One region of the Mesorhizobium sp. B3-2-1 genome, then DNA from elsewhere that is predicted to be linked to it. Evidence: predicted binding sites of a transcription regulator. Region 1 holds the regulator's gene; the other holds the start of a gene.
The links. Region 1 encodes PhoB, which activates phosphate uptake and scavenging genes when phosphate is short. Its sites were predicted from a motif close to TGTCATNNANCTGTCAT; they were not measured.
Positions count from the first base shown of each region.

Region 1 (15,960 bases):
TCCCGGCGCCTGCCCGCGGCACCAGCCAGAATATCTTTCGTCATATCCTTCATTTCGCCCTTATATTCCCAGAACTCAAGCCGCTCGTATCCAACGCAACACAAGGCAAGCGGCACCCTCGTCTGGTTGCCCATCCCGACGCCCAAACGCCATTGCCACGGATTTGTTCCATATCGGTGGAACTTTTTCGGAAAAGCGCCGTTATTTCCGCGGGGCGCGCAATTGGCGTGAGCTGCAATCCGTCCAACAGCGTCATCTGAGGGAGACGTCCATCATGAGCTTGTCCGCTACCATCGCTCCGCATCTGCCGTTCTTGCGGCGCTTCTCGCGTGCCGTCTCGGGATCGCAGGAGAGCGGCGACGCGCTGGTCGCCGCGATGCTTGAGGCCATCATCGCCGATGTCGACATCTTCCCGGAGGCGTCGAGTGACCGGATCGCCTTGTACAAGGTTTTCGCCAAGCTCTTCACATCCGTTGCCATCCGCGTTCCGCAGGAGCAGTCACAATCGGCCTGGGAGCAGCGCGCCGCCGCAAATCTCAATGCGATCGCGCCGCTTCCCCGCCAGGCCTTCCTGCTGGTTGCCGTCGAAGGTTTCAGCGAGGACGAGGCAGCCGAAATCCTCGATGTCGGCGACCAGCAGTTCTCTGAGTTGCTCGCCGAGGCAAGCAATGAGATTTCCCGTCAGGTGGCGACCGACGTGCTGATCATCGAGGATGAACCGCTGATCGCCATGGATATAGAGGAGATGGTCGAGAGCCTCGGTCATCGGGTCGTGGGAACGGCGCGCACCCATGCCGAAGCGGTGACGATGTTCGGCAAGACCCGACCGAAGATGGTGCTCGCAGACATTCAGCTCGCCGACGGCAGCTCGGGCATCGAGGCCGTGAACGAAATCTTGTCGTCGACATCCGTGCCGGTAATCTTCATCACCGCCTTCCCCGAGCGTCTCCTGACCGGAGAGCGCCCCGAGCCCGCCTTTCTCGTGACCAAGCCGTTCAATCCCGACATGGTGAAGGCGCTGATCAGCCAGGCTCTGTTCTTCGACCGGCAGGCCAAGGCTGCCGCATAGATCGCGGGCTCCGGAAGCCGGACGAGGGACATCAAAAGGCCGTTGGATGCGATTCATCCGGCGGCCCTTTTGACAAGCCGGATCGGCCACCGGCGAATTTCCCAGCCCGCGCTGCCCGGAACGATTTGCAAGCACCGTCTTTTTCGGCGAATGGTGGAACAAACCGCATCCACCCACGTTTTTGCCGTATCATTCGAAGGAGATGGACCATGCTTTACTGGGCGCTCGTATTTCTCGTCGTGGCGATTATTGCCGGCGCGCTTGGTTTCGGCGGCATTGCCGGCACATCCGCCGGTATCGCGCAGATATTGTTCTTCATCTTCCTGGCTTTCCTGATTATTTCGCTTCTGGCCGGCCTGTTCAGGCGGGCGTGAGCCTGGCGGCTCATGAGGCGAACACTGGAAGCCGCACCCCTCAAACGGTTTCCAGCCACCGCCGGGCGGCGTCCTTCAAGGATACCGTCCGGCGGACCGCTTTCAGGGGAACCCATTCGACAGTGAGCCGTTCAGCCCGAGTTGGATGGACGAATTGACCGATGCGCTCCAGGACTTCAGACAGAACGGAAGGCGCACCGCGCGATGAAGTCATCGCCATGCACCCCGCCGAAAGCGGCATGCAGCTTGGCCGAGCCCTTCTCCACGCATTGCACAATGCCGGCATTTCCGTCCTCTATCAGGATCGCGAAATGAAGACCGTATGGGCCCGCAACATGCGCGCGCCCTGGGCCTCCGACGATGTCGACGGGAACGGCATCCTGCCAACGGCGCAGGCCGACCGCATCGGCGCCGCCAAGCGCGATGTGGTTGCGACCGGCGATCCTCAGCGCCTTGAAATCAGTGTTCCAGTCGAGAATGGCGTTCGCTGGTTTCAGATCTGGGTCGATGCCGACCGAGGCGACAATGGCGATGTCCAAGGCGTCGTCACCACCATGGTCGAGACGACCGAGCAGAAGCGGCGCGAACAGACATTGACGACGCTGCTGCGTGAAGTCAGCCACCGCTCGAAGAACCTGCTGGCGATCATCCAGAGCATCGCGACCCAGACCGGTCGTTATTCCGACGGCGTCGGCGACTTCCTGAAGCGCTTCCGCGGCCGGCTGCAGTCGCTGGCGTCCTCCCAGGATCTGGTGACATCCTCCAACTGGCGAGGGGCAGCCCTTCATGAGCTGGTGGCGAGCCAGGTCGGCCGCTACGGAGCGAATCCGTCACATAGCCTTCGCTTCCGTGGCGCCAATCCCTACCTCAATCCCAACGCCGCGCTGCATATTGGCCTGGCGATGCATGAACTCGCCGTCAACTCCGTCAGCTACGGCGCCCTGTCCCGGCCGGATGGTTTCGTCGAGGTCACCGCCGACCTCAACGCCGCCGACACGGGGGAGCTCACCCTGTCCTTGACATGGGCCGAAACGATAGGGACCAAAGACGATGGGGGCGGTCAGAAGCGATTCGGCAGCGTCGCGTTGGAGCGGGTGGTGCCAGCGTCCCTGAACGGAACCGCGAACCTCGATATCGGCGACGGCCATCTCGAATACCGCCTCGTCGTTCCGCACAACAATTTCGAGACGCAGTGAAAGCCTCGGCAAGCAGCGATTCTTAACCGGCTGTTCACCATGAGGGCGGATGCTGTTTTTCCCAGATACCGCCGGAACCTGCCCCGCTTTCGGACATTGTTGGCAGGCTTGCAGCGCGGTACGGGAGGAGTGTCTTGACGGTTGCCGAAATGAACAGATTGGAACAAGCCGCCCGGATTTCGATGGGCGAATTTCTGGAATCCGAATCCTCCGCGGAAACACACCCTGAGGCAGGCAGGGGTTCGATGAAGGGGCTCATTCTTGCCTTGACCGCGATCATGTTGCTGGCCGTTCTTTGGCAGCTGACCTGACTTGGGTCCTGCTCTCCGTTGAAATCGCCGGTCGATCAACGCCGCCGCGCCTCCGATCGCGAGGGGCCGCAGTTTTTTTGCGTAACCCGTTGGAAATGACAGGAACTTTTTGACGATGTCGGCCGTTATTGCGGCCAGAGGACATCCGTCATGGAACACATAGCCGCGTTGTTGCTGGTGATCGGCTGCTCGAACACGATGGCCGAATGCCGGGAATTGCAGGTCCCAGTCAGTGTTTTTGCGACTGCCGACGAGTGCACCGCCGAGCGCCCCTTCGCGATGGGCCACGTGCAGGGGCAGGCGCAGCATGTCGTCGCCGAATGCCTCGCGGTCGATCCCGCCTTGGAGGACGACTACGATCAGATTGTCTGGAAGGTGCGGCCAGACGGTAACCTTGACGCTTCGTTGGCCATTTCCAACCTCGTCATGGCATCGAACACGATCCGCCCAGAAAAAGACGACCTTAGTCAACAATAAATTGCAGCAGCAAAGGCCGTCGTTTCATGCTAAATGGCGGTTGGAGCTTACTAAAGTGTGGACACAAGTGAGGAGCGACTCTATGCGGAAAATACTTATTGCCATGGTTGCGGTGGTTGCTGTCAGCGGCTGCACCAGCACGGAGAAGGACGTCGTCGGCGGCGGCTTGATCGGCGCCGGTATCGGCGGCTTGGTCGGCGGCGGCAAGGGCGCGCTGGTCGGTGCGGCTGTCGGCGCCGGATCCGGCCTGCTGGTTCGCAAGTTGCAGAACGGCTACTGCCAGTATCGCGATCATCGCGGCCGGATCTACACGGCCCGCTGCAACTAATTCAGCGATTGGAGCAATCCAGGATCGGCTCGGCAATTTCTATCAAACGCTGAACCGTTCTAATGGAATACAGATCCGGGGGCCATGTGCGACCTCCGGATTTTCTTGGTTGCCGATCGGCAGGATTTCAGCCGACCAACGGAATTCTGATTTCCACCTTCAGGCCGTCAGCCTGGAAATCGCGCTTGATCGTGCCGCGCAATTCGCGCGTGACATTGAGGTCGATCAGTTTGGTGCCGAATCCGGTCGCGGCCGGCGCCTCGACCTTCTTCTTTCCGGCCTCCCGCCAGTTCAGCGCCAGCGTCCGCTCGCGCCCGCGCCCTTCCAGCGACCAGTCCACCTTGAGAGCGCCGACGAAATTGCCGGCCTCGCCGTATTTCAGCGCATTGGTTGCCAGTTCGTGGAAGGTCAGGCCAAGCGCCTGCGTCGTGGTTTCGTCAAGCAGCACCTCTGGGCCTGACAGCAGCCCATCCGGCAGCTCCTTGCCGAACACCTGGCCGAGCTCGATGCGCAGCAGATCGGCAAGGTCGGCTTTCTGCCAGCGTGAGCGCGTCAACATGTCTTGCGAAGCGGCCATCGCCTGCAGCCTGGCCGAGAAGGAGGCGGAGAACTCGCTGACGTCGGTCGCCCGTGAGGCCGTCTGCCGCGCGATCGCCAGCACCCTGGTGATCGAGTTCTTGATGCGATGCTTCATCTCCTGCAGCATCAGGTCCTTTTCGAGCAGGCTCTTTTCCGTCGTTTCGTGCAAGGCCGACACCGCGTCATAGGCTCGCTCCTGATAGCGCGCCACCAGCGCAATGGCGCCGGCCAGGAGTAGGCCGAACAGCCCCAGCATTACGGGGATGGCGCGCGACGAGGGTTGCGAGAAGGCGCTGGTCGGTCTGAACAACACGGTCCAAGGGCGTCCCGCCACGGTCATCTTGCGGGTGACCAGCAGCCGGTCTCCCAGGGATGAAGCCGGTGGCGTCTCCGAGCGGAACAACAGATTGTCGCCGTTCACCGCTCCGTCATAAATCTCTGTGTTGACCGGCAGCAGCGGCGCACGGCTCAGCGCGATCTGGAACAGGTCCCGGGCCCGGAAGGCGGCATAGAGAAAGCCGGCGGTCGAGGACCGCGATGCGTTGATGACCTCCGGCGCCGTTTCGACGTTGAGCCGCACGAAGACCAGGAAGCCGGTGAAGGTCTGCGCGGCGCCCGTGCCCTGGCCGAGTTGCACCAGCCCGCTTGCGTGCTGCTGGTCGTCGGCCATCGCTTTTTCGATTGCCGCGCGCCGCACCGGCTCGCTGAACATGTCGTAACCGATGCTGGCCTGGCTGGACGGATCCAGCGGCTCGAAAAGCACTATCGGCGTGCGCCAGGGCTGCGTCGTATCCGGATAGACCGGGTGGCTGGCGCCGAAATCGTGGAGAATGTCGCGTTCCACCGCTGCCTCGTCGCCTGTCTTGACCAGCCGCAGGAAGCCGATGCCGCGCAGGCCGGCGAAATTGTTGTCGACATCCAGCGCCTTGAAGAAGGCCTGGAACTCGTTCTGGGAAATATCGCCGTTGCGCGCGTCGAACAGGGCCTGCATCGAGCGCAGCAGCGACAGATGCAGGTCGATGCGGCTCTCGATCCGGTTGAGGGCGTCATCGGCCGCCCCTTCGAACTTGATGCGGGCGGCTTCCTGCGTCGCGAAATAAGCGAATCCCGCCATGGTCATGCTGATCAATGCAACGGCAATGAACGCGACGATTGGAAAAAGCTTCTTCAATGGATGATGCGGTCCCTGAGCAAAACAGGACCTTTATGGGCAAGTCGACGGGCCAACACAATGGTCAGGCCAAGCCATCGTGATCACTGGCATATCACGTGAACGGCAACGGGGCGTACACGCAGCCTGGCTGGCCTCAGGCGGCGATCTTCAGCGCACCCGGCCCCGGTATGGCACCTGGGGGACATTTGCCCAGAATGATCATGCCCAGCACCTCGTCCTGGGTGACATCCGTGGTGCGTGCCGTGCCGACGACCTGGCCGTTCTTCATCACGCAGACCCGGTCGGCCAGCTCGAACACGTCGTGGATGTCGTGGCTGATCAGGAAGATGCCGATGCCGTCGGACTTGAGCTGCCTGACCAGTTCGCCGACCTGCGCCGTTTCCTGGGGCCCGAGAGCCGCCGTCGGCTCGTCCATGATGAGGATACGGGCGTTGAACAGGATGGCGCGTGCGATCGCCACCGATTGCCGCTGTCCGCCCGACAGTTTGATCACCGGCTCCTTGAAGCGCTGGAAGCGGGGATTGAGCCGCCCCATCACCTTGCGCGCCTCGGCCTCCATGGCGACGTCGTCGAGCGTGCCCCAGGCGGTCATCAGCTCGCGGCCGAGGAACAGATTGGCGGCCGCATCGACATTGTCGGCCAGCGCCAGCGTCTGGTAGATCGTCTCGATGCCGTATTTCTTGGCGTCGCGCGGGTTGGAGATCGCTGCCTCCTCGCCATTGACGAAAATCTGGCCGGAGTCGCGCTTGTAGGCGCCGGACAGGATCTTGATCAGCGTCGACTTGCCGGCGCCGTTGTGGCCGAGCAGCGCCACGACCTCGCCGGGGAAAAGATCGATCGAGGCGTCGTCGACGGCGCGGATGCCGCCGAAGGCGATCGAGATGTTGCGCATATCGACCAGCGGCGTGCCCATGGGGGCGGTTGCGGGAGCGGTCTTGTCAGCCATGATCGTACCCCTAAACCCGCTTGCGATAGACTGTGTCGAGCCACACCGCGATGACCAGCACGGCGCCGACGACGATGCTCTGCAGCGGCGAGTCGACGCCGAGGAGCACCATGCCCGACTGCAGCGACTGCATCAGCAACGCGCCGAGCATGGCGCCGATGATCGTTCCCGAGCCGCCGGCGAGCGACGTGCCGCCGATGACGGCCGCGGCAATGACGAGCAGCTCGTCCAATGTGCCAAGCACATTGGTGGCCGAGTTCTGCCGTGCCGACGAAATGGCGGCTGCGATGGTGGCCAGCACGCCCATGATCATGAACACCTTCATGGTGATCCAGCGCGTGTTGATGCCGGCGAGGTTGGCCGCTTCCGGATTGCCGCCGATGGCAAAGACATAACGGCCGAAACGGGTGCGTTTGGTGATGAAGGTCATGACCAGACCGACGGCGACCGCCATCAGTACCGGTATGGCGATGCCGTGGGCGATGAACAGGCCGCCCTCGGGCACGGTGATGTTGTTGGCGGCCGCGTAGCGCTTCACGATGCCGATCGGCCACGGATAGGAGTTGGCGAGCCACACCGCGCCCATGATGACGGCGCAGGTGACGACGCCGAGCAGCGTCTCGGCCCAGATCGGGCGCAGCGGGAACCGGAAACGCTTGCGCTGCACCCTTCCGTTGAACAGCGCAAACACGACGGCCAGGCAGGCAACGATGCCCACGACCCAGCTCCAGGTGGCGCCGATCGATCCGGCCGGTCCGCCGCCCATCAGCTGGAAGGTGGCGTCGAGCGGTGCCACCGTCTGGCCTGACGTGACCCACCAGGCGGCACCGCGCCAGACCAGCAGGCCGCCCAGCGTGACGATGAAGGCCGGCACTTCGAGATAGGCGATCACGAAGCCCTGGAACGCGCCGATCAAAAGGCCGAGCGCCAGGCCGATGACCAGCGCCAGCACCCAGATCCACGGATTGCCGAGTTCAAGCCCCACGAACCGGACCAGGAAATGCACCTGGGCAAAGCCCATGACCATGCCGATCAAGCCCTCGGCGGAACCGACGGACAGGTCGATGTTGCGCATGACGATGACCAGCACCATGCCGCAGGCCATGATGGCGACCGCCGACGTCTGGACCGACAGGTTCCACAGGTTGCGCGGCGTGAGAAACGTGCGGCTGTCGAAATCGAGCGGATTGACGCCAAGACGCAGGCTCGAAATCACATGCAGCGCGATCCAGATCAGCAGCAGGGCGCCGATCATGCCCAGCATGCGGGTGTCGATCTCGGTCGCTTTCAGGAACCGGGCGACCGCGCCGAGTTCCGAGGCTCGCGCGGTGTCGGCCTGCAGGTCGGACGTCGTGTCGGTCATGATTTCCTCCAACCGGCTGGCCGTCTGACGCGGATGCCGAACCCAGCCTAGAAAGCTATCCGCGCGACGCGGAAACACAAATCTTTTTGAGAAAACGCCGCGGCTTTGGGGCCGCGGCGCCTTCACTTCTGCAAGCGGTCAAACTCAGTTGCAGGCCGCGACGCTGCCGGCGGCGACGCCAGCGCAGACTTCGTCCTTCTTGATCCAGCCGGCGTCGATGACGAGGTTGAGATTGTCCTTGGTGATGGCGACCGGGGTCAGGAACAGCGACTTGACGGTGTTGCCGCCAGGCGTCGTGAAATCCTTCGCGCCGGCGATGTCGGTCATCTTCTTGCCGTCGGCGAGCTGCGAGGCGATCTCGGCGGCGTTCTTGCCGAGTTCACGCGCGTCCTTCCACACCGACACGGTCTGGGTGCCGAGCGCGATGCGGTTGAGCGCGGCGTGGTCGCCGTCCTGGCCAGAGACCGGCACGGTGCCGGCGAGCCCCTGCGCCGTCAACGCCGCGACGACGCCGCCGGCGGTGCCGTCATTGGCCGCGACCACCGCGTCGATCTTGTTGTCGTTGGCGGTGAGGAACTGCTCCATGTTCTTCTGGGCGTTGGCGGGCAGCCAGCCGTCCGTATAGGCTTCGCCAACATTCTTGATCTTGCCGCTGTCGATGGCTTCCTTCAGCACTTCCATCGAGCCCGAGAACAGGAAGTCGGCGTTCGGGTCGGCGCCCGAGCCCTTGATGAAGACGTAGTTGCCTTCAGGCTTCACCTTGAACACCTCGCGGGCCTGCATGCGGCCGACTTCCTTGTTGTCGAAGGTCAGGTAGAAGACGTCCTTGTTCTCGATCAGGCGGTCATAGCCGACGACCGGAATGCCCTCGTCGAGCGCCTTCTGTACCGCCGGGCCAATGGCCGACGCATCCTGCGCCAGGATGATCAGCGAATTGGCGCCCTGCGAAATCAGGCTTTCGACATCGGTCAGCTGCTTGCCGGGATTGGACTGCGCATCGGCGGAAATGTATTTGTCGCCCGCGGCCTCGATCGCCTTCTTCATGGCGGCTTCGTCAGTCTTCCAGCGCTCTTCCTGGAAATTCGACCACGAAACGCCGATGACCTTGTCCTTCGCCTGCGCGACCGACGCCAGTGTCAGCGACATGGCGACACCCGCCAGAATGGCGACTGTGAATCTCTTCATGTTATCCTCCCTGCGCCGCGTATGGCGCGACCAAACTGGCCCGAAGGCCGGCACAGAGGCCCTATTTTTTCGAGCCCCGAAAAAATACTGGTCCATCGTCGGAACGCTGTCAACATCGATTCTGATGCATTTTGAGGTGCCGGGAACCTTTTTTCGAGTCCCGCAATAAATAAATGACAGCACCAGCCGCTTCTGCCAGTATTCGACGCGTTGCCGGAGGTGTCGAGGGGCGTCAGGAACCACGGCGACGGGGAGGATGTGGGAAAGCATGTCGGTCGGAATCCGTCACGACGATCTGCGCCGGCGCAACCGCGCAATGGTGATTGCAGCCGTGCGCCAGGGTGGCCAGCCCTCGCGCACCGAGATCGCCGCGACCACGGCCCTCAGCCACTCGACCATATCGGCGATATCAGCCGACCTGATCGCAGAGGGTATCCTGACCGAAGGCAAGCCCAACGAGGCCGGCTCACTGAAACGCGGCCGGCCACAGGTCGGCCTTGGCCTCAACCCCGAGGCCGCGGCTGTGATGACCGTGGTGCTGTCGCTGAATTTCCTCTCTGTCGCCGTCATCGATTATGCCGGCCAGGTGGTCGCCGAGGAACAGCGCCGGCTGGACACGCTGACCATGTCGCGCGAGGCGCTGATCGGCGAATGCACGGCAATAGTACGACGTCGCCTCGAGGATCCCGATCTCGATGTCCGCAGTGTGGCCCGCATCGCGTTGGCGATCCAGGGCATCACCGACACCGAGGCGCGCGCCATGCTGTGGTCGCCGATCACGCCGCAGACGGACATAGCCTTCGCCGACATACTCGAAGCCGAATTCGGCATCCCCGCCACCGTGGAGAACGACTGCAACATGATGGCGGTGGCGCTGCGCTGGCGCGACCCCGAACGCTACCGCGACGACTTCATCGCCATCCTGCTCTCGCACGGCATCGGCATGGGCCTTGTGCTGAAGGGCGAGCTGTTCACCGGCACGCATTCGTCGGGTGGCGAGTTCGGCCACATGATCCATCGCCCCGGCGGCGCGCTCTGCCGCTGCGGGCGGCGCGGCTGTGTCGAGGCCTATGCCGGCAACTACGCCATCTGGCGTAACGCCAGGCAGCTTGGCGAGGACACCGAGCCGGTCGCCGATGTCAGCGACGCGCAAATGCGGACACTCGCCGCGACGGCAAGGGAGAAGGACGGACCGGAGCGCGAAGCCTATCGCAAGGCCGGCGAGGCGCTGGGCTATGGCCTCGGTAGTCTTTTCGCGCTGATCGATCCGGCACCGGTTGCGATGGTCGGCGTCAGCGCCGCCGCCTTCGACCTGATCGAGCCGGCCTTGCGCGAGGCCATCGCCCAGACTGCCGGCGGCCAGCATTCGGAATCGATTTCCTTCGACACCGAGCCGAACGAGCTGCCGCTCATCCGCGAAGGCTGCGCCATGCGCGCATTGACCTTCGTCGACCAGGAGATTTTCGCGCCTGGCGTGCAGGCAAGGGCGGGCGCGGGAAAGAACGTTGCCTGAGACCAAGATCGAACCCAATCACTCCGACGGGGCATGACATACTACCCGCCAGATTTCGAGCCTCCTGCTAGAGCATGATGTCGAAAAGTGTGAAGCGGTTTTCGGACGACATCATGCTCTATCTCTTCGATTTAGAGAAGGATTCAGATTTCAGGTCGATTCGACCTAAAATCATCCGGCTCTAAGCCCCCGTCGGGCGGCGGTGCGGTCCGCCGTGCGCCAGTACCCACAACCGGCGTTCAGGCCGGGTAGAGCGCCGCAGCCCAGCGGCAGAAGGTCTGCACCGCGTCATTGCGTCCCGCCCCGTCGGCCTGCACCATGTAATGCGCGCCACTTATGGGCACGCGGTGCGGCAAGGGCGCGACCAGTTGGCCGGAATCGAGAAACGGCCTGGCGAAACTCTCCAGAACGATCATGGCGCCGCCGCCCGTGGTCATCGCCCAGAGCGCGAGCAGCGATGAATCGTAGCGGGCACGCTGCGGCGGGGCCGGGAGGGCGAGGCCGAAATGATCCGACAGGCGCTGCCACTCGGTCTCAAACCCGATCACATGGTGCAGGCAGGCAAAGGGGAAGTCGCCGATGTCCCGGCGCCCCGCCAACCAGGCGGTGTCGGCAGGATGGCAGACGACGATCGCGGATTCATGGGCCAGCAGTTGAACCGCACCCTCGGGCCAGTCGCCGTGCCCCCAGCGGATGTCGACATCGCTGTTGCCGGCTTCAAAACGATCGGACCAGACGAAGGTGGAGAGTTGGATTTCGATCTCTGGATGGGCCTGCCGAAAATCGGCCAGCCGGGGCGCGAGGATCAACGCCGCCCAAGTGATCGAGGCGCGCACCCGCACCACCCGCCGCGATGGGCGCGCGAAGAGACCGTCCGTCGCCCGCTGCAACTCGGCGAAGGACTGGCGCACCGGCTGGGCATAGGCCTGGCCGATATCCGTCAGCGCAACGCCGCGCGGCAGCCGCTCGAACAGCCGCGCGCCGACATGCTTTTCCAGCAGGCGGATATGCTGGCTGACGGCCGCTGCGGTCAGGTTCAGCTCAGCGGCCGCGGCGGTGAAACTGCCATACCGCGCCGCCGCCTCGAAGGCGAGCAGCCAGGTCGGGTGCGGTGTTTTCATGAGATCTTACCATCAATTAAAATGACCCCAATACCTGAAAAGATATTCTTTGTGTTGTCAATTTCCGAGCAATACCCTGCGCATGAACCACGGCCGGAAAAGAGCGACATCGATGTCAGACCGGAAGGAATGGAACCACGTCCCCGACAGCCTGCCCATTGAGATTGCGCCGGTCTGGCGCTGGCCGCTGAACCTCGCAGCGATCTTTCGCTGGTATGTCGGAAGCTGGCTGCCTGTCTCAATCAATCTCGTCATCGTGGGGCTGGCCTTCGCGGCTTATGCCTTGGCCAGCCCCACGCTTGCCCAGGCGAAGGAGCCAGGGCTATGGATCGGGGTGATCTGGCTACGAGACTTCGGCCTGACGGTAGTTGTAGCGCAGGGGCTGCATCTTGTTTTTCACCGCCACCAGTTGCAGGGCACCGACAAGAAGTTTGATCCGCGCCCCTACCCGCGCAAGGGGCGCGCGTTCAGTTTCGACAGCCAACTGGCCGACAACGTGTTCTGGTCGCTGGCTTCGGGCGTAACGATCTGGTCGGCATACGAGGCGCTGGTCTGGTGGGCGATGGCCAATGGCTATGCGCCGACTCTAACATGGTCCGGCCACCCGGTCTGGTTCGTCGGCCTCTTCCTGTTGATCCCGATCTGGGAGAGTTTCTACTTCTACTGGATTCACCGGCTGCTCCATACGAAGCTCCTTTACCGCATCCACGCGCTGCATCACCGCAATATTGATGTGGGGCCGTGGTCGGGCCTTGCGATGCACCCGGTTGAACACATTTTCTATTTCGGAACCGCGCTGGTCCATTTCGTTGTTCCGTCCAGCCCGGTGCATCTTATCTGCCACCTGATGTTCTATGGCCTTTACGCCATTACCACCCATACCGGGTTCGAAGGGCTCTGGCTGGCCGGGCGCAAGCGCGTCGACCTGGGCACCTTCCACCACCAGCTTCATCATCGCTACTTTGAGGTGAACTACGGCACGCTGGAAGTGCCATGGGACAAGTGGTTCGACACCTTCCACGATGGCACTGAATCGGCAAAGGCACGGATGAAGGCGCGTCTTGCCGCGCGGCGCCGGCTATAGGTCACGCCGGCGGAAGGGGCACGTGATATAAGTCCTCAGGCAGGTTTACGCCGCAGACCGCCCTAGCCCCCGATCTCTTTACCGCAAGGCCGGCGAAGCGCTCGGATACGGGCTTGGCAGCCTGTTCGCGCTGATCGATCCCGCACCCGTCGCCATGGTCGGCGTCTGCGCGGCGGCCTTCGACCTGATCGAGCCGGCACTGCGCGAGGCGATCGCCCACACCGCCGGCGGCCAGCATTCGAAATCGATCTCCTTCGACATCGGGATTTGTTTTTCTTCCATGTGATCGGCGCGGCATGCATGATTGTTTTGCTCTGGAAGGTGCACAATCATACACGTGGGCGCTCCCCATTCCGATCTCACCGAGATGGGACAGACGTCTAGTCTTCCCTGATCGCGTAGCCCGCGCCGCGGATGGTGCGGATGACGTCGGGCATGCGGCCATTGTTGACCGCCTTGCGCAGCCGTCCGACATGCACGTCCACGGTGCGCTCGTCGATATAGATCGTCTCGCCCCAGACATTGTCGAGCAACTGGCTGCGCGAGAACACGCGGCCGGGATGGCGCATCATGAATTCCAGCAGGCGGAACTCGGTCGGTCCGAGCCGGATCTCACTCTTCTTGCGATAGACCCGGTGCGATTCGCGGTCGAGCACGATGTCGCCGACCTTGAGCACGCTGGACAGCACTTCCGGCTTGGCGCGGCGCAGCAGCGCCTTGACCCGGGCCATGAATTCCGGCGTCGAGAACGGCTTGACTAGATAATCGTCGGCGCCGGTCGAAAGGCCGCGCACGCGGTCGCTCTCCTCGCCGCGCGCCGTCAGCATGATGATCGGCAGCCTCTCGGTCTCGGGCCGCATTCGCAGGCGCCGACAGAGCTCGATGCCGGAAATCGCCGGCACCATCCAGTCGAGCACCAGGAGGTCGGGCACGTTCTCCTGGAGGCGGATCTCGGCTTCGTCGCCGCGTGTCACCACCTCGACCTGGTAACCTTCCGATTCCAGATTGTAGCGGAGGAGCACGCCGAGCGGCTCCTCGTCCTCCACCACCATGATGCGTGGCGCGATCATCGATTGATCATCCCTGCCGTCAAGCCGCCGGCACCGACATCGCCGTCTCGTCCTGCTTCGGACGGTTGGCGGGCAGTTGCGTGCCGGTCAGCACATAATACGCATTCTCGGCGATGTTGGTCACATGGTCGCCGATGCGTTCGAGGTTCTTGGCGCAGAACAAGAGATGCGTGCAAGCCGTGATGTTGCGCGGATCCTCCATCATGTAGGTCAGGAGTTCGCGGAACACCGAGGTGTATTTGACGTCGATGCGTTCGTCGTCGTTCCTGAGCTTGGCGAGTGCGGCGGCATCGCCGGCCGCATATTCCTCGACCACGCCCTGCACCTGGATCAGCACCAGCTGCGCCATGGAGTCGATCGAATGCGACAGGTCGCGCGGCGTGGCGGTGAGGCCGACGGAGCCGACGCGCTTGGCGATGTTCTTGGCAAGGTCGCCGATGCGCTCGAGATCGCCCGCCATGCGGATCGAGCCGACGACATGGCGCAGATCGTCGGCCATCGGCTGGCGCTTGGCGATCAGGGTGATGGCGCGGTCGTCGAGTTCGCGCTGGCGCGCGTCCATGATGGCGTCGTCGGAGACGACGCGCTGTGCCAGCGCGTTGTCCGAATTCAGCAACGCCTTGGTGGCGCCGCCGACCATCGTGCCGGCGAGATCGCCCATGTCGCTGATCAGCCTGCTGATCTGTCCGAGATCCTCGTCGAAGGCTGCGACTGTGTGTTCGGCCATGATCCTGGTCCTCGTATGCGTGATATCAGCCGAAGCGGCCGGTGATGTAGTCCTGCGTGCGCTTCTCGCGAGGCGACGTGAAGATCTTCTCGGTCTTGTCGAATTCGACCAGTTCGCCCAGATACATGAAAGCCGTCTGCTTCGAGACGCGCGCGGCCTGCTGCATGTTGTGGGTGACGATGACAATCGTGTAGTCGGCCTGCAACTCGTCGATCAGTTCCTCGATCTTGGCGGTCGACAATGGGTCGAGCGCCGAGGCCGGCTCGTCGAGCAGGATGACTTCCGGCTTGACCGCCACGGTGCGGGCGATGCAAAGCCGCTGCTGCTGGCCGCCCGACAGGCTGAGGCCGCTGGCGTTCAGCTTGTCCTTGACCTCGGTCCACAGTGCCGCGCGCTTCAGCGCCTGTTCGACACGGCCGTCCATCTCGGCCTTGCTGATCTTCTCGTAGAGCCTGACACCGAAGGCGATGTTCTCATAGATCGACATCGGGAACGGCGTCGGCTTCTGGAACACCATGCCGATCTTGGTGCGCAGCAGGTTGAGATCCTGCGAGCGGTCGAGAACGTTTTGGCCGTCGAGCAGCACCTGACCCTCGGCGGTCTGCTTGGGGTATAGTTCGTAGATGCGGTTGAAGACGCGCAGCAGCGTCGACTTTCCGCAGCCCGACGGTCCGATGAAGGCCGTCACGCTGCGCTCGGGCAGCGACAACGTGATGTCCTTCAGCGCCTTCGACTGGCCGTAGTAGAAATTGAGGTTCTTGACCTCGATCTTCGCCTTGGCGGCTGCCTCGGTGGCAATCGTCATGTCTGGAGACAACATCTGGCTCATTTGTCCTCTCTGCGTCCGGTCAGGCTGCGCGCAAAGATGCTGAGCGCGAGAACCGTCAATGTGATTATGAGTGCGCCGGTCCAGGCCAGCTGCTGCCATTCCTCATAGGGGCTGAGAGCGAACTGGAAGATGGTGACCGGCAGGCTGGCCATCGGCGCGTTGAGATTGCTCGACCAGAACTGGTTGTTCAGCGCGGTGAAGAGCAGCGGCGCCGTCTCGCCGGAGATGCGGGCGATCGACAGCAATATGCCGGTGACGATGCCGGAAAGTGCGGCACGGTAAGCCACTGATTTGATGACCACCCAGCGCGGCGCGCCGATCGCGGTGCCGGCTTCGCGCAAGGCGTTCGGCACCAGGTTGAGCATGTCCTCGGTGGTGCGCACGACCACGGGGATGACCAGGATGGCCAGCGCGACGGCGCCGGCGATCGCCGAGAAATGCCCCATCGGCCGCACCATCAATTCGTAGACGAACAGGCCGATGATGATCGACGGCGCCGACAGCAGGATGTCGTTGATGAAGCGCACCACGGTGGTGAGTTTCGAGAAGCGGCCGTATTCGGCCATGTAGGTGCCGGCCAGAACACCGATTGGCGTGCCGACGATAACGGCGAT
Region 1 is NZ_VFTI01000004.1:204,758-220,717, forward strand. Features, by position in the region: gene FJW08_RS06090 (NepR family anti-sigma factor) at 1-53, opposite strand, end outside; gene FJW08_RS06095 (response regulator) at 275-1,069, shown strand; gene FJW08_RS06100 (DUF1328 domain-containing protein) at 1,279-1,443, shown strand; gene FJW08_RS06105 (PAS domain-containing sensor histidine kinase) at 1,605-2,639, shown strand; gene FJW08_RS32320 (hypothetical protein) at 2,774-2,950, shown strand; gene FJW08_RS06110 (hypothetical protein) at 3,101-3,427, shown strand; gene FJW08_RS06115 (YMGG-like glycine zipper-containing protein) at 3,510-3,755, shown strand; gene FJW08_RS06120 (CHASE domain-containing protein) at 3,883-5,505, opposite strand; gene FJW08_RS06125 (ATP-binding cassette domain-containing protein) at 5,642-6,454, opposite strand; gene FJW08_RS06130 (sugar ABC transporter permease) at 6,465-7,817, opposite strand; gene xylF (D-xylose ABC transporter substrate-binding protein) at 7,962-9,002, opposite strand; gene FJW08_RS06140 (ROK family protein) at 9,271-10,515, shown strand; gene FJW08_RS06145 (LysR family transcriptional regulator) at 10,755-11,636, opposite strand; gene FJW08_RS06150 (sterol desaturase family protein) at 11,749-12,720, shown strand; partial or broken gene FJW08_RS06155 (sugar kinase) at 12,800-12,979, shown strand; gene phoB (phosphate regulon transcriptional regulator PhoB) at 13,101-13,790, opposite strand; gene phoU (phosphate signaling complex protein PhoU) at 13,810-14,517, opposite strand; gene pstB (phosphate ABC transporter ATP-binding protein PstB) at 14,543-15,346, opposite strand; gene pstA (phosphate ABC transporter permease PstA) at 15,343-15,960, opposite strand, start outside.

Region 2 (15,960 bases), on a different contig from region 1:
AAAACGCATCCGGCCAAGGGCATGATCTGGGCAAGCCAGGTGGCGCCCGGTCATGAGAACGGCCTGAAACTGCGCATCTACGGTTCGAAGGGCGGTCTGGAATGGGTTCAGGCCGATCCCAACTATCTCTGGTACACGCCGTTCGGCCAGCCGAAACAATTGATCACCCGCAATGGCGCCGGCGCGCTGCCGGTGGCGGGCCGTGTCAGCCGCGTTCCGTCAGGCCATCCCGAGGGCTATCTCGAAGGTTTCGCCAACATCTATCAAGAAGCAGCACGCGCCATCCGCGCGGCACGCAAGAAGGGCGGCAAGCCGGCAAAGGATGTCGTCTTCCCGACCATCCAGGACGGTGTCGAAGGCATGGCTTTCATCGAGGCCTGCGTGAAGTCTTCGAAGAAGAATGGGGCGTGGACGAAGCTGTAAGAGGTGCCTGGCCAACGCAAAATGGGGGGAGGCGTCGATGAAGATCGGCATGTGCATGTTCTTGTGGACGACGGCGGTGTCGAAGAAGCATGAGCCGCTGCTTCGCGACATCAAGGCAACCGGCTTCGACGGTGTCGAGATCCCGATCTTCGCCGGCACGCCGGACGACTACAGGAAATTGGGTGAATTGCTCGACCGTATCGGGCTGCAGCGGACCGCCGTGTCAGCGATGGGGGATCCGGCGATGAACCTGATCGCGGCCGATGCGGCAACGCGCAAGGCTGGCGTCGACTACATGAAATGGGCCATCGATTGCGCCGATGCGCTTGGCGCCAGTACGCTGAGCGGACCGCTGCATTCGACGCTTGGCGCCTTTTCCGGAACCGGGCCGACAGCGGCCGAAAAGAAGCGCTCGATCGCCTCGCAGCGCGCCATCGGCGATCATGCCGGCAAGCGCAACGTCACCATCGGGCTCGAGGCGCTGAACCGCTTCGAATGCTATCTCCTCAACACCATGGCCGACCTGTCGGAGCATATCGACGCCATCGACCGGCCGCACATCAAGGCGATGTACGACACGTTCCACGCCAATATCGAGGAAGCCGACCCGATTGGCGCCTATACGAAGCACCGCAGGAATATCGTTCATATCCACATATCGGAGAACGATCGCGGCGTGCCGGGACGCGGCAACATTCCGTGGAAAGAAACCTTCGCGGCGATCCGCGAGAGCGGCTACGACGACTGGCTGACCATCGAGGCGTTCGGGCGCTCGCTCAAGGATTTGGCCGCGGCGACCAAGGTGTGGCGCGATTTTTCCGAAACGCCGGAAGCGGTTTATCGCGAAGGGTATAGGCATATCAAGAACGGGTGGAAGAAGGCGGGATAGGCTCCTCCTTCCGTCATCCACGGGTCTGCGCCGCGTCGCTTCGCTCCTTGCCTTGCTCCGCCTGTGGATGACGAAGGTAAGAGCTGCAGACCACAAGCAGGTTGCTCAACCCTGCTTGGCCTGCAGCCTGTTGTAGTCGTGGATCGTCCGGCTCAGCCTGCGGCGCAGGAAGTTGGATATGTTGTCGAAGATGAAGACGACGAGCAGGATCAGCAGCACCATGTAGAAGACATTGGCCCAGTTGGAGTTGGTGCGCATGGCTTCCCACAGTTTCAGGCCGATGCCGCCGGCGCCGACGGCGCCGATGATCGTGGCGCCCCTGGTGTTGGATTCCCACTGGTAGAGCGTCTGGCTGATGAAGACCGGGATCACCTCAGGCATAACGCCGTAGCGCTGCACGAGGAGCCCGTTGGCGCCGGTCGAAAGCACCCCTTCGCGCGGTTTGTCGTCGATGTTCTCCAGACCTTCCGAATAGACTTTACCGAGGGTGCCGATCTCGGTGAAGAAGATCGCGGCACTTCCCGCCAGCGGGCCAGGGCCGAAGGCGCGGGTGAAGAACAGCGCCCAGATCAGCATGTCGACCGAGCGCATGAAATCGAAGAAGCGCTTGAGCACTTGGCTGAGCACGCCGCTCGGCGTGATGTTGCGCGCCGCGAAGAAGGCCAGCGGGAAGGCGACGATACCACCGAGCAGCGTGCCCAGGAAAGCCATGACGATGGTCTGCAAGAGCTTCGTCCAGACGTCGCCGTGCTGCCATTGGGCGTTGTTCCAGATGTTGTCGCCGGCCAGCGCGAGGTTCGAGGTGCCGGGCTTCAGTTCAGGCCCCGATACGATCAACGAGATCACTTCCCCCGCCGATTTGCCGAAGAAGGGCGAGCGTGTGTCGAAGACGAAGTTCGCCCAGCCGAGAAAGCGCTTGCGCACCTTGACGCGATCGACGGTGACGCGAACCTCGCCGACAAAGCCCATCTTGGCGACGATCTCATCATCATGAACCGTCATCCAGTCGGGCACCGGGCCCGAGACTACAGGCTTGCCGCTGGTCAGCGCCACCGGCACCGTCCGTCCATGGGCGACAATCGTCGCATAGGTCTTGTCGAAGGTGACGGATTTGGCCTGGCCGTCGATCCGCACGGTGAAGGAACCGTCGGCATTCCTGATCACCCAATCCGGATTTGGATTGTCGCCCAGCGCCGAGAAACGTGGGTATTTGGGCGTGATCTCCTGCTGGTCGAGACGGAACTCCGGCTGCAAATCGTAGCTGATCCACTGCGTCAGGAAGAGCGGGAGGCGCTCCCAGTGCGATTCGCGCAATACCTGCGGCAGGCTGAAGAACCACAAGGCATAGACCAGGTAGAGGAGAGTGCCAACGAACAGGAGCAGCGGACCGAAGCGCTTGTACGCCGGGCGCTGGAACACCTGCGGGTGGCGCGCCTCGATCGACAGAATCTCCTCGGCCGTCATGGTCGCCATGATCTACGCCCCCATCATAAAGGCTTGTTCGCCGACCAACTTGCGGCGAAGCCAGGCGGAAAACTGGTCGATGATGAAGATGGTCGTGAACAGCAGCAGAACCAGCGCCAGCGTCTTGGCGCCGAAGCCGCGCGAGATGGAGAGCTTCAATTCCTCGCCGATGCCACCCCCGCCGACGGCGCCAATGATGGTCGAGGCCCGCACGTTGATCTCCACCCGCAGAAGCGTATAGGACACGAAATTGGGCAACACCTGCGGCAGGTCGGCGAAGCGCACCCGCTCGAACCAGTTGGCGCCGACCGCCGTCAGGCCTTCCTCGGCACGCATGTCGATGTTCTCGTTGATCTCGTAGAACAGCTTGCCGAGCGCGCCGATCGAATGCAGGCCGATGGCGATGATGGCAGCGATCGGACCTGTCGAGACGATGGCCGCGAAGAGGCCGGCGATGACGATCTCGGGAAAGGCGCGCAGCAATTCCATGAAACGCTTGACCACCAGCCGCAGAGCCGGATGGGGCGTCAGGTTGCGCGCCGCGATGAAGGAAAAAGGCACCGCGAGGATGAAGCCGATGAAGGTCGAGACCAGCGCCACGTTCACCGTGGTCAGCATCAGCTCGAAATATTCGGGGACGTAGAAACCGCCCCACACATAGACACGGCCAAGCGGGAAGTTGAATTCCTGGGTGCCGGTATCATGCGGCGAGGCGATGTCGAACAGCGCCCGCCAGACGTCGTTCCAGTCCTTCGGGACCAGCCAACTCAGGAAATCCAGTATGTGCGGCAGCCGGTCGAAGAAATGCCCGGCATTGGCTTCGTCGGCGAACCACATGCTGGAGAGCATCGCGGCAAGCAGCAGTCCGACGCCGAGCACGGTATAGAACCGGCGCAGCGACGTCTGGCGTCGCCATGCATCGGCCGTCTGGTGGGTGGCGCCGGAGGGGGTTGTCACGGAAAGGGTCATGATCGGAGATGCAAAAAGGGGCGGTACTTCGAAGTACCGCCCCTTTGCAATTTCGCCGTTAGCCGCCGATGGCTGCCTTACGGGCTTCGACGATGACCTTGTAGAAGTCCGGCTTCACCGGAACGTAGCCGGTGAAGTCGCCGCCTTCGACGCCTTCGAAGCAAGCCTTGTCCTTCTTGGGCAGATCGGTGAAGAAGGCGGCCAGCTTGGCGGTCATGTCGTCGCCTATCGCGGTGCGCACGACGAGCGGGCCGTTCGGGATCAGGCCCGAGCGCCAGACTTCGACGAAGTCGTTGGGGTCGACGGCGCCCTTGGCGACTTCCTTGTGGAAGGTGCCGGAGGTGTAGCCGTTCTTGAAGTCGCCGATGCCCGAGGAATCGTCGACCGCGACGTCGACCTTGCCATCACGCACGGCCAGAACGTTGTTTTCGTGGCCGCCGTTGAACTGGGTCGAAGCGAAGAAGGCTTCGTTCGAGGCGCCGGTGGTCTTCGGAATCTGGGTCAGCGGGATCAGGTAGCCGGAGGTCGAATCCGGATCGGCATAGCCGAGCTTCTTGCCCTTGGCCGACTTGATGTCGGTGATCCCGGAGGTCTTCAGCGCCAGGCCGATAGAATAATAGCCGGTGGCGCCGTCGGTCTGCTTGGTGGTGAGGATCGGGGTAACCGCCTTCGGATCCTTGAGATAGACGCTGGCATAGCCGGAAGCGCCGAGTTCGGCGAAGTCGAGCGTGCCGCCGAGCAGGCCCTGGATGACGCCGTCATAGTCGGCGGCGGGGAACAGCGAAACTTTCTCGAAGCCGAACTCGGTCTTCAGATGATCGGCCAGGCACTGGTAGTTGCGCAGCCGGTCGGTTTCGTTTTCGCCACCGAGAATGCCGACGCGAAATTCCTTCATGTCGGCGGCGTGGGCCATGCTGGTGGCCATGGCGAGCACCGAAACGGCACCGAAAACCATCTTCCTGAACATTGATATCTCTCCTGTAAGTTCCGGCCCCGCGCCGGCAGCGTTCTTGATCTTGACAAGTGCCCTTGACGCGGGCGGACGATCCAGGCTGCTCGCTATGCCCGTAATGGGCTCAGTATCCCGGAAATGCGGGTTCGAGCGGTCCGGCGGATGCGGCGATCTTCTGCTTGAAGGCTACGCTGGTGGAGGTGATGACCTCCGATATCTCGCCGCCATTGCTGTCGGCGCCGTAGACAAGACGCACGGCTTCGCGGTCGAGCTCTTCGGGCGGTCCGTCGAAGACGACCTTGCCGGCGGCCATGCCGATGATGCGGTTGCAATAGGTACGGGCGGTATCGAGCGTATGCAGGTTGGTGACGACCGTGATGCCTTCGCGCAGATTGATGTCCTGCAGCGAATCCATCACCACCTTGGCGTTGAGCGGGTCGAGCGAGGCGATCGGCTCATCGGCGAGGATCACCCTGGGCTGCTGCATCATGGCGCGGGCGATGGCGACGCGCTGCTGCTGGCCGCCAGACAGTGTGCCGGCCGGCTGAAGTGCCGTGCGGGCGATGTCGAGCCGCTCGAGCGCGGCGACCGCTTCGGCGCACTCGGCGCGCGAGAACATGCCGAGAAGGTTGGACAGGGTCGAGCGGTGGTTCAGTTTGCCGAGCAGCACGTTGGTCAGCACGTCGAGGCGCGGCACCAGGTTGAACTGCTGGAAGATCATGGCGCAATCGCGCTGCCAGCGCCGCAAGGGCGAGCCGCGCAACTGGGAAACCTCCGCGCCGTCAAAAAAAATCGACCCTTGGCTGGGGTCGACAAGACGGTTGATCATGCGAAGAAGCGTCGATTTGCCGGCGCCCGAACGACCGATGACGCCAACCATCTGCCCCTGCGGGATCGAGATGTTGATGTCACTGACGGCGGTGTTCTTGCCAAATCGTCGGCTGACGCCGCGGATTTCGAGCGTGGCAGAGCTTGCTGACATGGGCTGGTTCCAGTCCGGTCCATATTGATTGTCAGGCTCTCGCCTAACGCAGCCACATGAACCTGCCGTGTCGCCGGCATGTCAGTTTTGTTACGCTCCACAGATACGACGGTCGGCGTCCTGCTGGCGATCAGCCAAGCACCAGCAATTCCTCGAAATGTTTCATGTCGCGGAATGCGCAGAAGGCGGGGGCCTTGATCTCGATCACCGGAGCCTGCCGCGCGAAAAGCGCCAGGCAATCGTCGAACAGTGCCTGCCATGCGGCAGCGCTGTCGTCGGCGAGACGCTGGATCTGGTAGGCGAAGGTGATGTGAAAGACGTAATTGTCGTGGTCGGGGTGCCGGTAGCCGAACGGCACAGTCAGAGCATCGCGCCATGCACGCATGATGCGCATGTCCTCGTCGGTCGCGCCGGCAACGGTGAGGCCGGTCGGCACGATCTCGAGCACCTTGATGTTGAACGGGCCGGCGCCCTCGAAACCCTTGAGGCGCTCCAGATAGAGCCGGGTCATGGCGTCGATGCTGGTGTCGAGCGGGACGTCCCGCGGCCAGTAAGGCAACCGGCGGCGATATTCGATGATGCCCTGGAACAGCGTCATGTGCAGGCTGGAGACCGGCGTGAAGGCGAGGCGATCGGCGTCCGGCATTGCCATCATCCGATTGCGTACAGTGAGCACCACCGCTTCGGATGGCGAGCCGCTGACCAGATGGCTGACGACGGTGTTGCCGGGCTCGAGGAGAAAGTTGCCCGACGCGTCGTAGCGCGTGCCGAGATGCGTCGGCGGCGACGGATTGGAGCCGGCAAAGAATCCGGCGAGCGAGGGCCTCACAGTTTCGAGCATGGCGATCTCCTTGGGAGATGGCGTCCTGTCCGAATCTTATGTCAGGGATATGAACAGGCTCGCTCTATGACGATGATGTGAGGGCTCTGTCTCTTTGCCTGACGCAACCGGTTCCCAGTTTTCCTGGAATTGCGCTATCCTTCGTATTTCTCCAGGAACGCCTCGGCCGACAAATCCCGAAAATCGTCGAGCGAAGCGCGTAGCCTGGCATGGTCCCAGTCCCACCAGGCCAGTGCCTGGTAGCGCTCGGCGGTGCGGCGGTCGAAGCGCTCGCGGATCGGCTTGGCCGGCACGCCGGCGACGATGGTGTAGGGCGCGACGTCCCTCGAGACGACCGCGCCAGCGCCAACCGCGGCACCATCACCGACGGTGACGCCGGGCAGGACGGTCGAGCCGTGGCCGAGCCAGGTGTCGTGGCCTATGGTGACGCGCTTGGCGCGACGCTGAGCGAAGAATTCGCTCTCATGCTCAGCGTCGTCCCAATAGTCCGACGCGCGGTAAGTGAAGTGGTGCAGCGTCGGCCGCCATGTCGGATGGTTGGTGGCGTTGAGGCGCACGGTGGCCGCGATGTTGGCGAATTTGCCGATCGTCGCACACCAGACGGCGCAGTCCTGCATCATGTAGGAATAATCGCCGAGCTCGCTTTCCGAAACCCGGCTGCGGTCGGCGATCTCGGTCCAGCGGCCGAGCGTCGAGTTGTGCACCTCCGCCGTCGGGTGGACCAGCGGCGTCTCCGACAATTTCCTGGTCATGCGGCGAGTTTTCCCGGAGCGAAGGCGGTGACGTCGATGATGCGGTCGGCCACCGCCTCGCGCACATCGTGGTCGTGGAAGATGCCGAGCAGGGCTACTCCGCTCGCTTTCTTGGCTGCGATGAGTTCGATCACCACGTCGCGGTTGGTCGCGTCGAGCGATGCGGTCGGCTCGTCGAGCAGCAGGATCGGATGTTCGGTGATGAAACCGCGCGCGATGTTGACGCGCTGCTGCTCGCCGCCGGAGAAGGTTGCCGGCGGCAGCATCCAGAGCTTTTCCGGCAGATTGAGCTGGGCCAGCAAGGCGCGTGCCTTGGCTCGGGCCGCCTCGCGCTCCTCGCCGCGTTCGACCAGCGGTTCGGCGACGACATCGAGCGCCGAGACGCGCGGCACGGTGCGCAGGAACTGACTGACATAGCCGATCGTTTGCCGGCGAACGGAAAGCACCGTGCGCGGGCTGGCATGGGCGAGATCGATCAGCCCGTCCTCGTGCATGACGATGATCTGGCCCTCGTCGACGGCGTAGTTGCCATAGAGCATCTTCAGGATCGAGCTCTTGCCGGCACCGGAGGGACCGCCGAGCACGGTGCATTCACCCGCCTTGATCGAGAAGGAGACACCGGCGACGACAGGCAATTTGATGCCGTCTCGCAGATGCATGGTGAAGCTCTTGGCGACGTCGGAGACAACGAGAGGGGTCGGCATCAGAGGGTTCTCCAATCGTCAATCGTCGGCGGGACAGCGCCCCCCTCTGCCTTGCCAGGCATCTCCCCCTCAAGGGGGGAGATCGGCTGTCGCATTCGGCGTCGCCAACCTGCTGCATTGTAGAATAGGCGGGACATGGAAACTGCCAATCTCCCCCCTTGAGGGGGAGATGTCCGGCAGGACAGAGGGGGGCGTACACGCGCCATCATCACACCTGCAAAATCGAGGAAACCAGCAATTGCGTGTAGGGCGCGCGCGGGTCGTCGAGCACGCGGTCGGTGAGGCCGCTTTCGACGACGCGGCCGTCCTTCATCACCATCATGCGCTGCGACAGAAGCCGCGCCACGGCGAGGTCGTGGGTGACGACTATGGCCGCAAGGCCAAGATCGGTGACCAGACCGCGCAAGAGATCAAGCAGGCGCGCCTGCACCGAGACATCGAGGCCGCCGGTCGGCTCGTCCATGAACACCAGCCGTGGCCCGGTGACGAGATTGCGGGCGATCTGCAGGCGCTGGCGCATGCCGCCGGAAAAGGCGCGCGGTTCGTCGTCGATGCGGTCTTCCTCGATCTCGACGCGCGACAGCCAGTCGACCGCCGTGGCGCGGATCTTGCCGTAATGGCGGTCGCCGACCGCCATCAGACGCTCGCCGACATTGGCGCCGGCCGACACGGTCATGCGCAGCCCATCGGCCGGGTTCTGATGGACAAAACCCCAGTCGGTGCGCATCAGGAAGCGGCGCTCGGCCTCGCTCATGCGGTAGAGCTCGCGGAACTGGCCGTCGCGCATGCGGTAGCTGGCGGTGCCGGAGGAGGGCAGCAGCCGCGTCGACAGGCAGTTGAGCAGCGTCGTCTTGCCGGAGCCGGATTCGCCGACGACCGCCAGAACCTCGCCCGGCCACAGGTCGAAAGAGACGTTGTCGCAGCCGACGCGCGAGCCGTAGAATTTCGACAGCGCCGAGACGCGCAACAGCGGTTCGTCGGTCATTGCGCTGGCTCCATGTTTCCTGGGGCGAGATCGGTTTCGGGGGCAAGGTGGCCGCGATGGCCCTCTTCACGCCGCTTCTCGCAATAATCGGTGTCGGAGCAGACGAACATATGGCCGCCATGGTCGTCGAGGATGACCTCGTCGAGATAGACATTCTCGGCCGCGCACAGCGCGCAGGGCTGGTCGAAAGTCTGCACTTCGAACGGATGATCCTCGAAGTCGAGGCTGACGACGTCGGTGAAGGGCGGCACAGCATAGATGCGCTTTTCGCGGCCGGCGCCGAACAGCTGCAGGGCCGGCGAGCGGTGCATCTTGGGGTTGTCGAATTTCGGCGTCGGCGAAGGGTCCATCACATAGCGGCCCTCGACCTTCACCGGATAGGCATAGGTGGTGGCGATGCGCCCATGCTTGGCGATGTCCTCATAGAGCTTCACATGCATGAGACCGTATTCCTCCAGCGCATGCATCTTGCGCGTTTCGGTCTCGCGCGGTTCGAGGAAGCGCAGCGGCTCGGGGATCGGTACCTGATAGACCAGCACCTGGCCCGCCGTCAGCGGCTGTTCAGGGATGCGGTGGCGGGTCTGGATGATGGTGGCGGTGGCGGTATCGGTGGTGACGGCAACATTGGCGACCTTCTTGAAGAAGGCGCGGATCGAAACGGCGTTGGTGGTGTCGTCGGCGCCCTGGTCAATGACCTTCAGCACATCGTCGGGGCCGATGATCGATGCCGTGACCTGGACGCCGCCGGTGCCCCAGCCATAGGGCATCGGCATTTCGCGTGAGGCGAACGGCACCTGGTAGCCGGGGATGGCGATGCCCTTGAGGATCGCGCGGCGGATCATCCGCTTGGTCTGCTCGTCGAGATAGGCGAAGTTGTAGGTGGCGATGTCGGTCATGGCGATCACATCCGCTTCGTGCTATTGAATTGACGTCCAGGACGCGGAAACAGGGGCGAATTCAGATGACCCAAACCGGTTGGATGCATCTCGGAATTCTGCTGCTGGTGTTTGTCGGCGCGGTTGCCTTTGTCCTTCGACGCATGGTTCTGCCCGCACCGAAAGAAGGCGCGCAAGGTGAGACTGTTGCCGGTAGCAAAGGGTTCAACGAGGCACATAGTGGCCACTACAGTGCTGGTCATAGTGGCGGTGCCGATAGTGGGCATGGCGGCAGCTAGGATCATTCCGCCGCCTCCCTTTTCTCTTCGACCTTCGCTGGATTTTCGCGGGCCTCATACTCGGCGCGCATGCGGCGCACGAGGTCGAGCTCGGCCTGGAAGTCGACATAGTGCGGCAGCTTCAAATGCTCGACGAAGCCGGTGGCCTGGACATTGTCGGAGTGCGAGATGACGAACTCCTCGTCCTGCGCGGCAGCAAGGATGTCCTCGCCGAGTTCGGAGGCGCGCAGCGCCCGGTCGCAGAGCGCCATGGCCATCGCCTTGCGCTCGCTCTGGCCGAAGACGAGGCCGTAGCCACGGGTGAATTGCGGCGGCGCCTTGGCCGAACCCTTGAACTGGTTGACCATCTGGCATTCGGTGACCCGCACCGTGCCGAGCGGCACGGCGAACGGCAGTTCGGGCACGTCGAGCTCCAGCTCGACCTCGCCGATGCGGATCTCGCCGACGAACGGATGGTTGCGGGCATAGCCGCGCTGCGTGGAATAGCCGAGCGCCAGCAGAAAACCTTCGTCGCCGCGCGACAGCGCCTGCAGGCGGATGTCGCGCGCCATCGGGAATTCCAGCGGCTCGCGGGTGATGTCGCCGGGAACATGGTCCTGCGGCATGTCGCCATCGGGTTCGATCAGGCCTTCGCGAGCGAGGATCGCCGAGACACGCGGCATGGGCTCGGCCTCGCCGGCGCGCTGCAACGGTTCGGCGACATCGACGCCGGCGGCCAGCTCGGGGTCGAGCAGGCGGTGGGTGTAGTCGAAAGTCGGGCCAAGCAACTGGCCGCCAGGCAGATCCTTGTAGGTCGCCGAGACGCGCCGTTCGGCCAGCATCGCGCTGGTGTCGATCGGGCTGGTGTAACCGAAGCGCGGCAGCGTGGTGCGGTAGGCGCGCACCAGGAAGATCGCCTCGATCATGTCGCCGCGCGCCTGGACGATAGCTAGCGCCGCGAGTTCACGGTCATAGAGCGAGCCTTCGCTCATCACCCTGTCGACGCCGAGCGCCAGTTGTTCGACAATCTGGTCAAGGCGCAGCGCCGGCACTGAGCGGTCGCCGCGCCGGCGGTCGGCAAGCAGGCTGTGAGCGTTGGCAATTGCGGCTTCGCCACCTTTGACCGCGACATACATCTTCAAGCCTCCATCGTCTTGATGCGCGTCGTGCGCGGCAGGCAGGCTATGCCGTCCGATGTGGCGAGGATGATGTCGACGCCACGAGGAAAGCGCTTGTTGTTTTGCTTCCACTGCTCGACGAAATGGCGCGGCATCTGGGCCGGTGCGATCGTGGCGCTGGTTTCGATGCCGGGGCCTTCCAGCAACAGCGGGGCCCCTGAAGCGAGGTCGCCGACCTGCAGGATCAGCGTCGTCGATCGGTCGGGATAGTCCTGCGTGCCCTGGGAAAAGCCATCGATCGCCATCATCTCGGCGGGCATGGCAATAAACGCGAAATGCGCGTCGGCTGATGTGTTGGCCAGCGGTGCGCCCGTGTGGAAACCAAGCCAGGAGCTGATCGCCGCGGAGGCATGCAGTGCCGGGTCGAGCCAGAGCGGCGTGTCGTTGTCGCACAGCGCCAGGGCAATGGAGCCTGATGTTGCCGAAAGCGGCGCCGGCGGGCGGGTCCGCGCCGGTAAGGGCTGGACGCTGCCCGGCCGCGCCATGGCATCCATGACAGCCCGAAACACGGCCTGTGCGTTGAAGACCGGATCGGCGAAACCGCCCTCGATCGATTGCGCAGCGATATCCATCAATCTTCTCCGCGAACCATGGTGAAGAAATCCACTTTCGTCGCCGCCGTCTCGGCGCGGCGTTTTTCGCGGGCAGCGGTCAGAGCCGACCGCAAGGGGGCAATGAGCCTGTTCTCGACCTCGGTGCGGCGGGCAGGGTTCTGCCAGAGCGCGTCGGCGATGGCTGCCAGCTTCGCCTTCTGCTTATCGCGGCCAAGCGCGTAGCAATGGCCGACCTGCCCGGATGGCAGCCGGACGGTGGCACGAGTGATGGTCGCTTCGCCGACATTGAAGGGCGCGCCGCCGCCGCCGATGCGGCCACGCAGCGTGACCAGGCCGGTCTCGGGGCCGCGCAGCAATTCGGCTTGTGAAGGCAGGCCGGCCTCGTTCCAGAGCCGCACGATGTCGTCGCCGCTCGATTGCGCCAGCGTTGCCATGGCGGCCTTGCGCTCGGCCTGGTCGCGGGCTTCCTGTCCTCGCATCGCCAACTTTCCTCTTTGCTAAATTTGTCTATTGATATAGATAACTATACAAATTATACATATTACCTAACGCGAGTCCATGACGGGTGCGTGACAGGCCGGGGGGCAAAAACATGATAGGGCAGCAAGCGGCTGATAGCATCGAGCGGCGCAGCGGTGTTTCACTGTGGCGCCAGATCGCTGACAGGATCCTGCAATCGATTGCCACCGGTGATTTTGCCGAGAATGCCGCGCTGCCGCCCGAGGTCGCGCTGGCCGAGCGCTACGGCGTCAACCGTCACACCGTACGCAGCGCCATATCGGCCCTCGTGCAGGAGGGCGTGCTACGGGCCGAACAGGGGCGCGGCACCTTCGTCTTGTCGCGTAAGCGGCTGTCCTATCCGATCGGCGCGCGGACACGCTTTTCGACTGGCCTGCAGGGTCAGACGTCGGAACGGCACATCGTGCTGCTCTCCTCATCGATCGAGCCCGCCAGCCAGCGCGTTGCCGAAGGGCTCGGTCTGGCCCGTGGCACCGAGATGATACGGCTGGAGACACGCGGCGAGGCCGACGGGCGGCCGGTGTCGCGCGCCGCCGCTTGGTTCGAGGCGAGGCGCTTTGCAGGCATCGACAAAGCGATGGCGCAGACCGGTTCGATCACCGCGTCGCTCGCCCGTTTCGGTATCGACGATTATCTCAGGCAATCGACCGTGCTGTCGGCGCGCCATGCGGACGCCGCCGATCTCGCCGATCTCGATCTGCAGCCCGGCGCCATCGTGCTGGTCACGGTGGCGGTCAACGTCACGCCAGACGGCCAGCCGATCCAGTTTTCGGAGTCGCGCTTCCCGGCTGAGCGAGTGGAGCTGAAGCTCTCGGCGCTGTAAGGCTATCCGATCTCGATCACGGCCTTGATCAGGCCCGACTTTTCGTGCGCCCAGCGTGCGAGATCCCCTGGCGTATCGGCCAGCGTGGTGCGGTGGGTGACGAGCTTGGCTAGCGGCACGGCCCCATTGCGGATCGAGGCGGCGACATGATCGAAGTCGGCGCGCAACGCATTGCGGCTGCCGACCAATGTCATTTCGCGCTTGTGGAACTCAGGGTCGGAAAAGACGATGTCGTCCTTGACGACGCTGACCAGCACCAGTGTGCCGCCATGCGCGACATGGGCGAAGGCCGATTGCACCGACAGGGTGTTGCCGGTGGCGTCGAAGACCACGTCGAAGCCTTCGCCGTCGGTCGCATCACGCACCAGATCGGACGCGGGTGCTTGCGAGCCGTCGAGAATCGAAAAGCCGAGCTCGCTCGCGGCGAAGGTCAGTCTTTCGGTGCTCATGTCGAGAAGTGTCACGTCGAGTCCGGCAATGCGTGCGAAGATGGCGGTGCCAAGCCCAATCGGGCCGGCGCCGATGACCAGCGCGCGTCCACCGGGCTCGGAACGCGCGCGGCGCACGGCATGCGCGCCGATGGCCAGGAATTCGACGGCGGCGGCGTCGGCGAGCGACAGCCCGTTTGTGGGATAAAGGTTCTGTGCCGGCACCAGTATCTGTTCGCACATGGCGCCGTCGCGATGCACGCCGAGCACTTCGATCCTGACACAGCAATTTGGCTTGCCGTGCCGACAGGCGATGCATTTGCCGCAGGAGAGATAGGGGTTGATGATCACCGGTTCGCCGACCGCAAGACCGACTCCTTCGCCGACTTCGACGACGGTGCCGGACACTTCGTGGCCCATGATGCGGGGATAGGCGAGGAACGGATGCTTGCCCTCGAAGATATGGTAGTCGGTGCCGCAGATGCCGACATGGCTGACCGCGACCAGCGCCCAGCCGGGAGGCGGCGAGCCGGGAGCAGGGCGGTCCTCCAGGATAAGCTCGCCTGGCGAGCGGCAGACGACGGCTTTCATGCTTCAATCCACTCTGTCATGAAATCGCCGGCCTGTTTCCGACAGGGCCGGCGATCGATTTTGGTCTGTCGCTACTTGCCGCCGCGGCGGCGCAGGCCATCGAAATAGACGATGACGATGATCAGCACGCCGGTGATGACACGCTGCCAGAAGGCGTTGACGTTGAGCAGGTTGGCGCCGTTGTTGATGGTGGCGAGAATGAAGGCGCCGAGCAGTGGCCCGTGCACCGAGCCGACCGCGCCGAACAGTGAGGTGCCGCCGATCACCGACGAGGCGATCGCCTGCAGTTCCCATCCTTCGGCCTGGGTCGGATTGCCGATGCCGATGCGCGAAGCCAAGAGCACACCGACGAACGCCGCGCAGAGACCCGACAGCGTGTAGGCCATGAAGATGGTGCGCTGGACATTGACGCCGGACAGGCGCGAGGCCTCGGCGTTCGACCCGACCGAGAACAGGTACCGGCCCCAGCGGCTGTGATGCAGGAAGACATAGGCGGGTATGCCGACCAGCAGCACCATCCAGAACAGATTGGGGATGCCGACGAAGGAGTTGCGCGAGAATTCCTGGAAAGCATCGTTGTTGATCGAAATCGAATTGCCGTTGGTCATCAAAAGGCCAATGCCGCGCAGCGAGGTCAGGGTCGCCAGCGTGATGATGAAGGGCGGCAGGCCCATCTTGACGATGCCAAACCCATGGAAAAGGCCGATGGCGACGCCGACCAGCAGGGTGAGCAGGATGGCGAGGAAGACCGGGAGGCCGGCATTGATCAGCATCGCGGCGATGACTGTTGCGAAGCCGACCACGGCACCGACGGACAGATCGATGCCGCCGGTGATGATGACGAAGGTCTGGCCGACAGCCAAAATGGCGATCATCGAACCCTGACGCAGCAGATTCGAGATGTTGTTGGCCGACGCGAAGCTCGACGTGGAGAACGACAGAATGACCCACAGCAGCACCAGCAGCGCCAGCAGCGTCAGTCCAAACAGTGCGTTGTAATTGCGCTTCGGTTTTTCGGCAGGAATCGCCTCGGTGCTCATGTCTTTCCTCCCAGCTTTTCTTGTTTCTCGGCGAGCGCCTGTGTGAGAATGTCTTCGTGATCGGCGGTGTGGAACCCGTGCGTGGCCACCAGCTTGCCGCGGCGGAACACATGCAGCGTGTCGGCCAGTTCATAGACTTCCGGCAAATAGGACGAGATCAGGATGATGCCCGCGCCCTTCGACAAGAGCGCGCTGAACAGGCGGTAGATCTCCGCCTTGGTGCCGACGTCGACGCCGACCGTCGGCTCGTCGAAGATGAACAGCTTGGCGCCGTGCGCCAGCCATTTGCCGATGACGATCTTCTGCTGATTGCCGCCCGACAGGCTGGAAGCCAACGCATGGCGCGTCGGCGTCTTGATCCTGAGGCCTGCGATCTGGCGGTCGGCCTCGGCCTTCTCTTTCGCGTTCGAGATCAACAGATTGCTGGAGATGCGCTTGTAGATCGGCAGGTTGAGGTTGAGGCCGACCGGCAGGTTGAGACAAAGGCCCTGGTCGCGGCGGCTTTCCGGCGCCAGCGCCATGCCGAGCTTGATGGCGTCATGCTCGGAGTTGATCTGGACATCCTTGCCTTCCCACAGGACCTGACCGGCCGACTTCTTGTGCCGGCCGTAGAGCGTGGTGACGAATTCGCTGCGTCCAGCGCCGATCAGGCCGTAGAGCCCGACGATCTCGCCGGCACGGACTGTCATCGACACATTTTCGAAGCCCTTGCC
Region 2 is NZ_VFTI01000015.1:96,167-112,126, reverse strand. Features, by position in the region: gene FJW08_RS17260 (Gfo/Idh/MocA family oxidoreductase) at 1-423, shown strand, start outside; gene FJW08_RS17255 (sugar phosphate isomerase/epimerase) at 461-1,312, shown strand; gene phnE (phosphonate ABC transporter, permease protein PhnE) at 1,418-2,785, opposite strand; gene phnE (phosphonate ABC transporter, permease protein PhnE) at 2,789-3,745, opposite strand; gene phnD (phosphonate ABC transporter substrate-binding protein) at 3,804-4,712, opposite strand; gene phnC (phosphonate ABC transporter ATP-binding protein) at 4,822-5,679, opposite strand; gene FJW08_RS17230 (DUF1868 domain-containing protein) at 5,810-6,520, opposite strand; gene FJW08_RS17225 (DapH/DapD/GlmU-related protein) at 6,655-7,272, opposite strand; gene phnL (phosphonate C-P lyase system protein PhnL) at 7,269-7,976, opposite strand; gene phnK (phosphonate C-P lyase system protein PhnK) at 8,185-8,961, opposite strand; gene FJW08_RS17205 (alpha-D-ribose 1-methylphosphonate 5-phosphate C-P-lyase PhnJ) at 8,958-9,857, opposite strand; gene FJW08_RS17200 (hypothetical protein) at 9,863-10,141, opposite strand; gene FJW08_RS17195 (carbon-phosphorus lyase complex subunit PhnI) at 10,138-11,250, opposite strand; gene phnH (phosphonate C-P lyase system protein PhnH) at 11,253-11,864, opposite strand; gene phnG (phosphonate C-P lyase system protein PhnG) at 11,864-12,325, opposite strand; gene phnF (phosphonate metabolism transcriptional regulator PhnF) at 12,439-13,188, shown strand; gene FJW08_RS17175 (zinc-binding alcohol dehydrogenase family protein) at 13,191-14,207, opposite strand; gene FJW08_RS17170 (ABC transporter permease) at 14,279-15,247, opposite strand; gene FJW08_RS17165 (sugar ABC transporter ATP-binding protein) at 15,244-15,960, opposite strand, start outside.
Region 2: a site for PhoB is predicted at 12,405-12,421, ahead of phnF (phosphonate metabolism transcriptional regulator PhnF). Genes of this name have one in related genera too.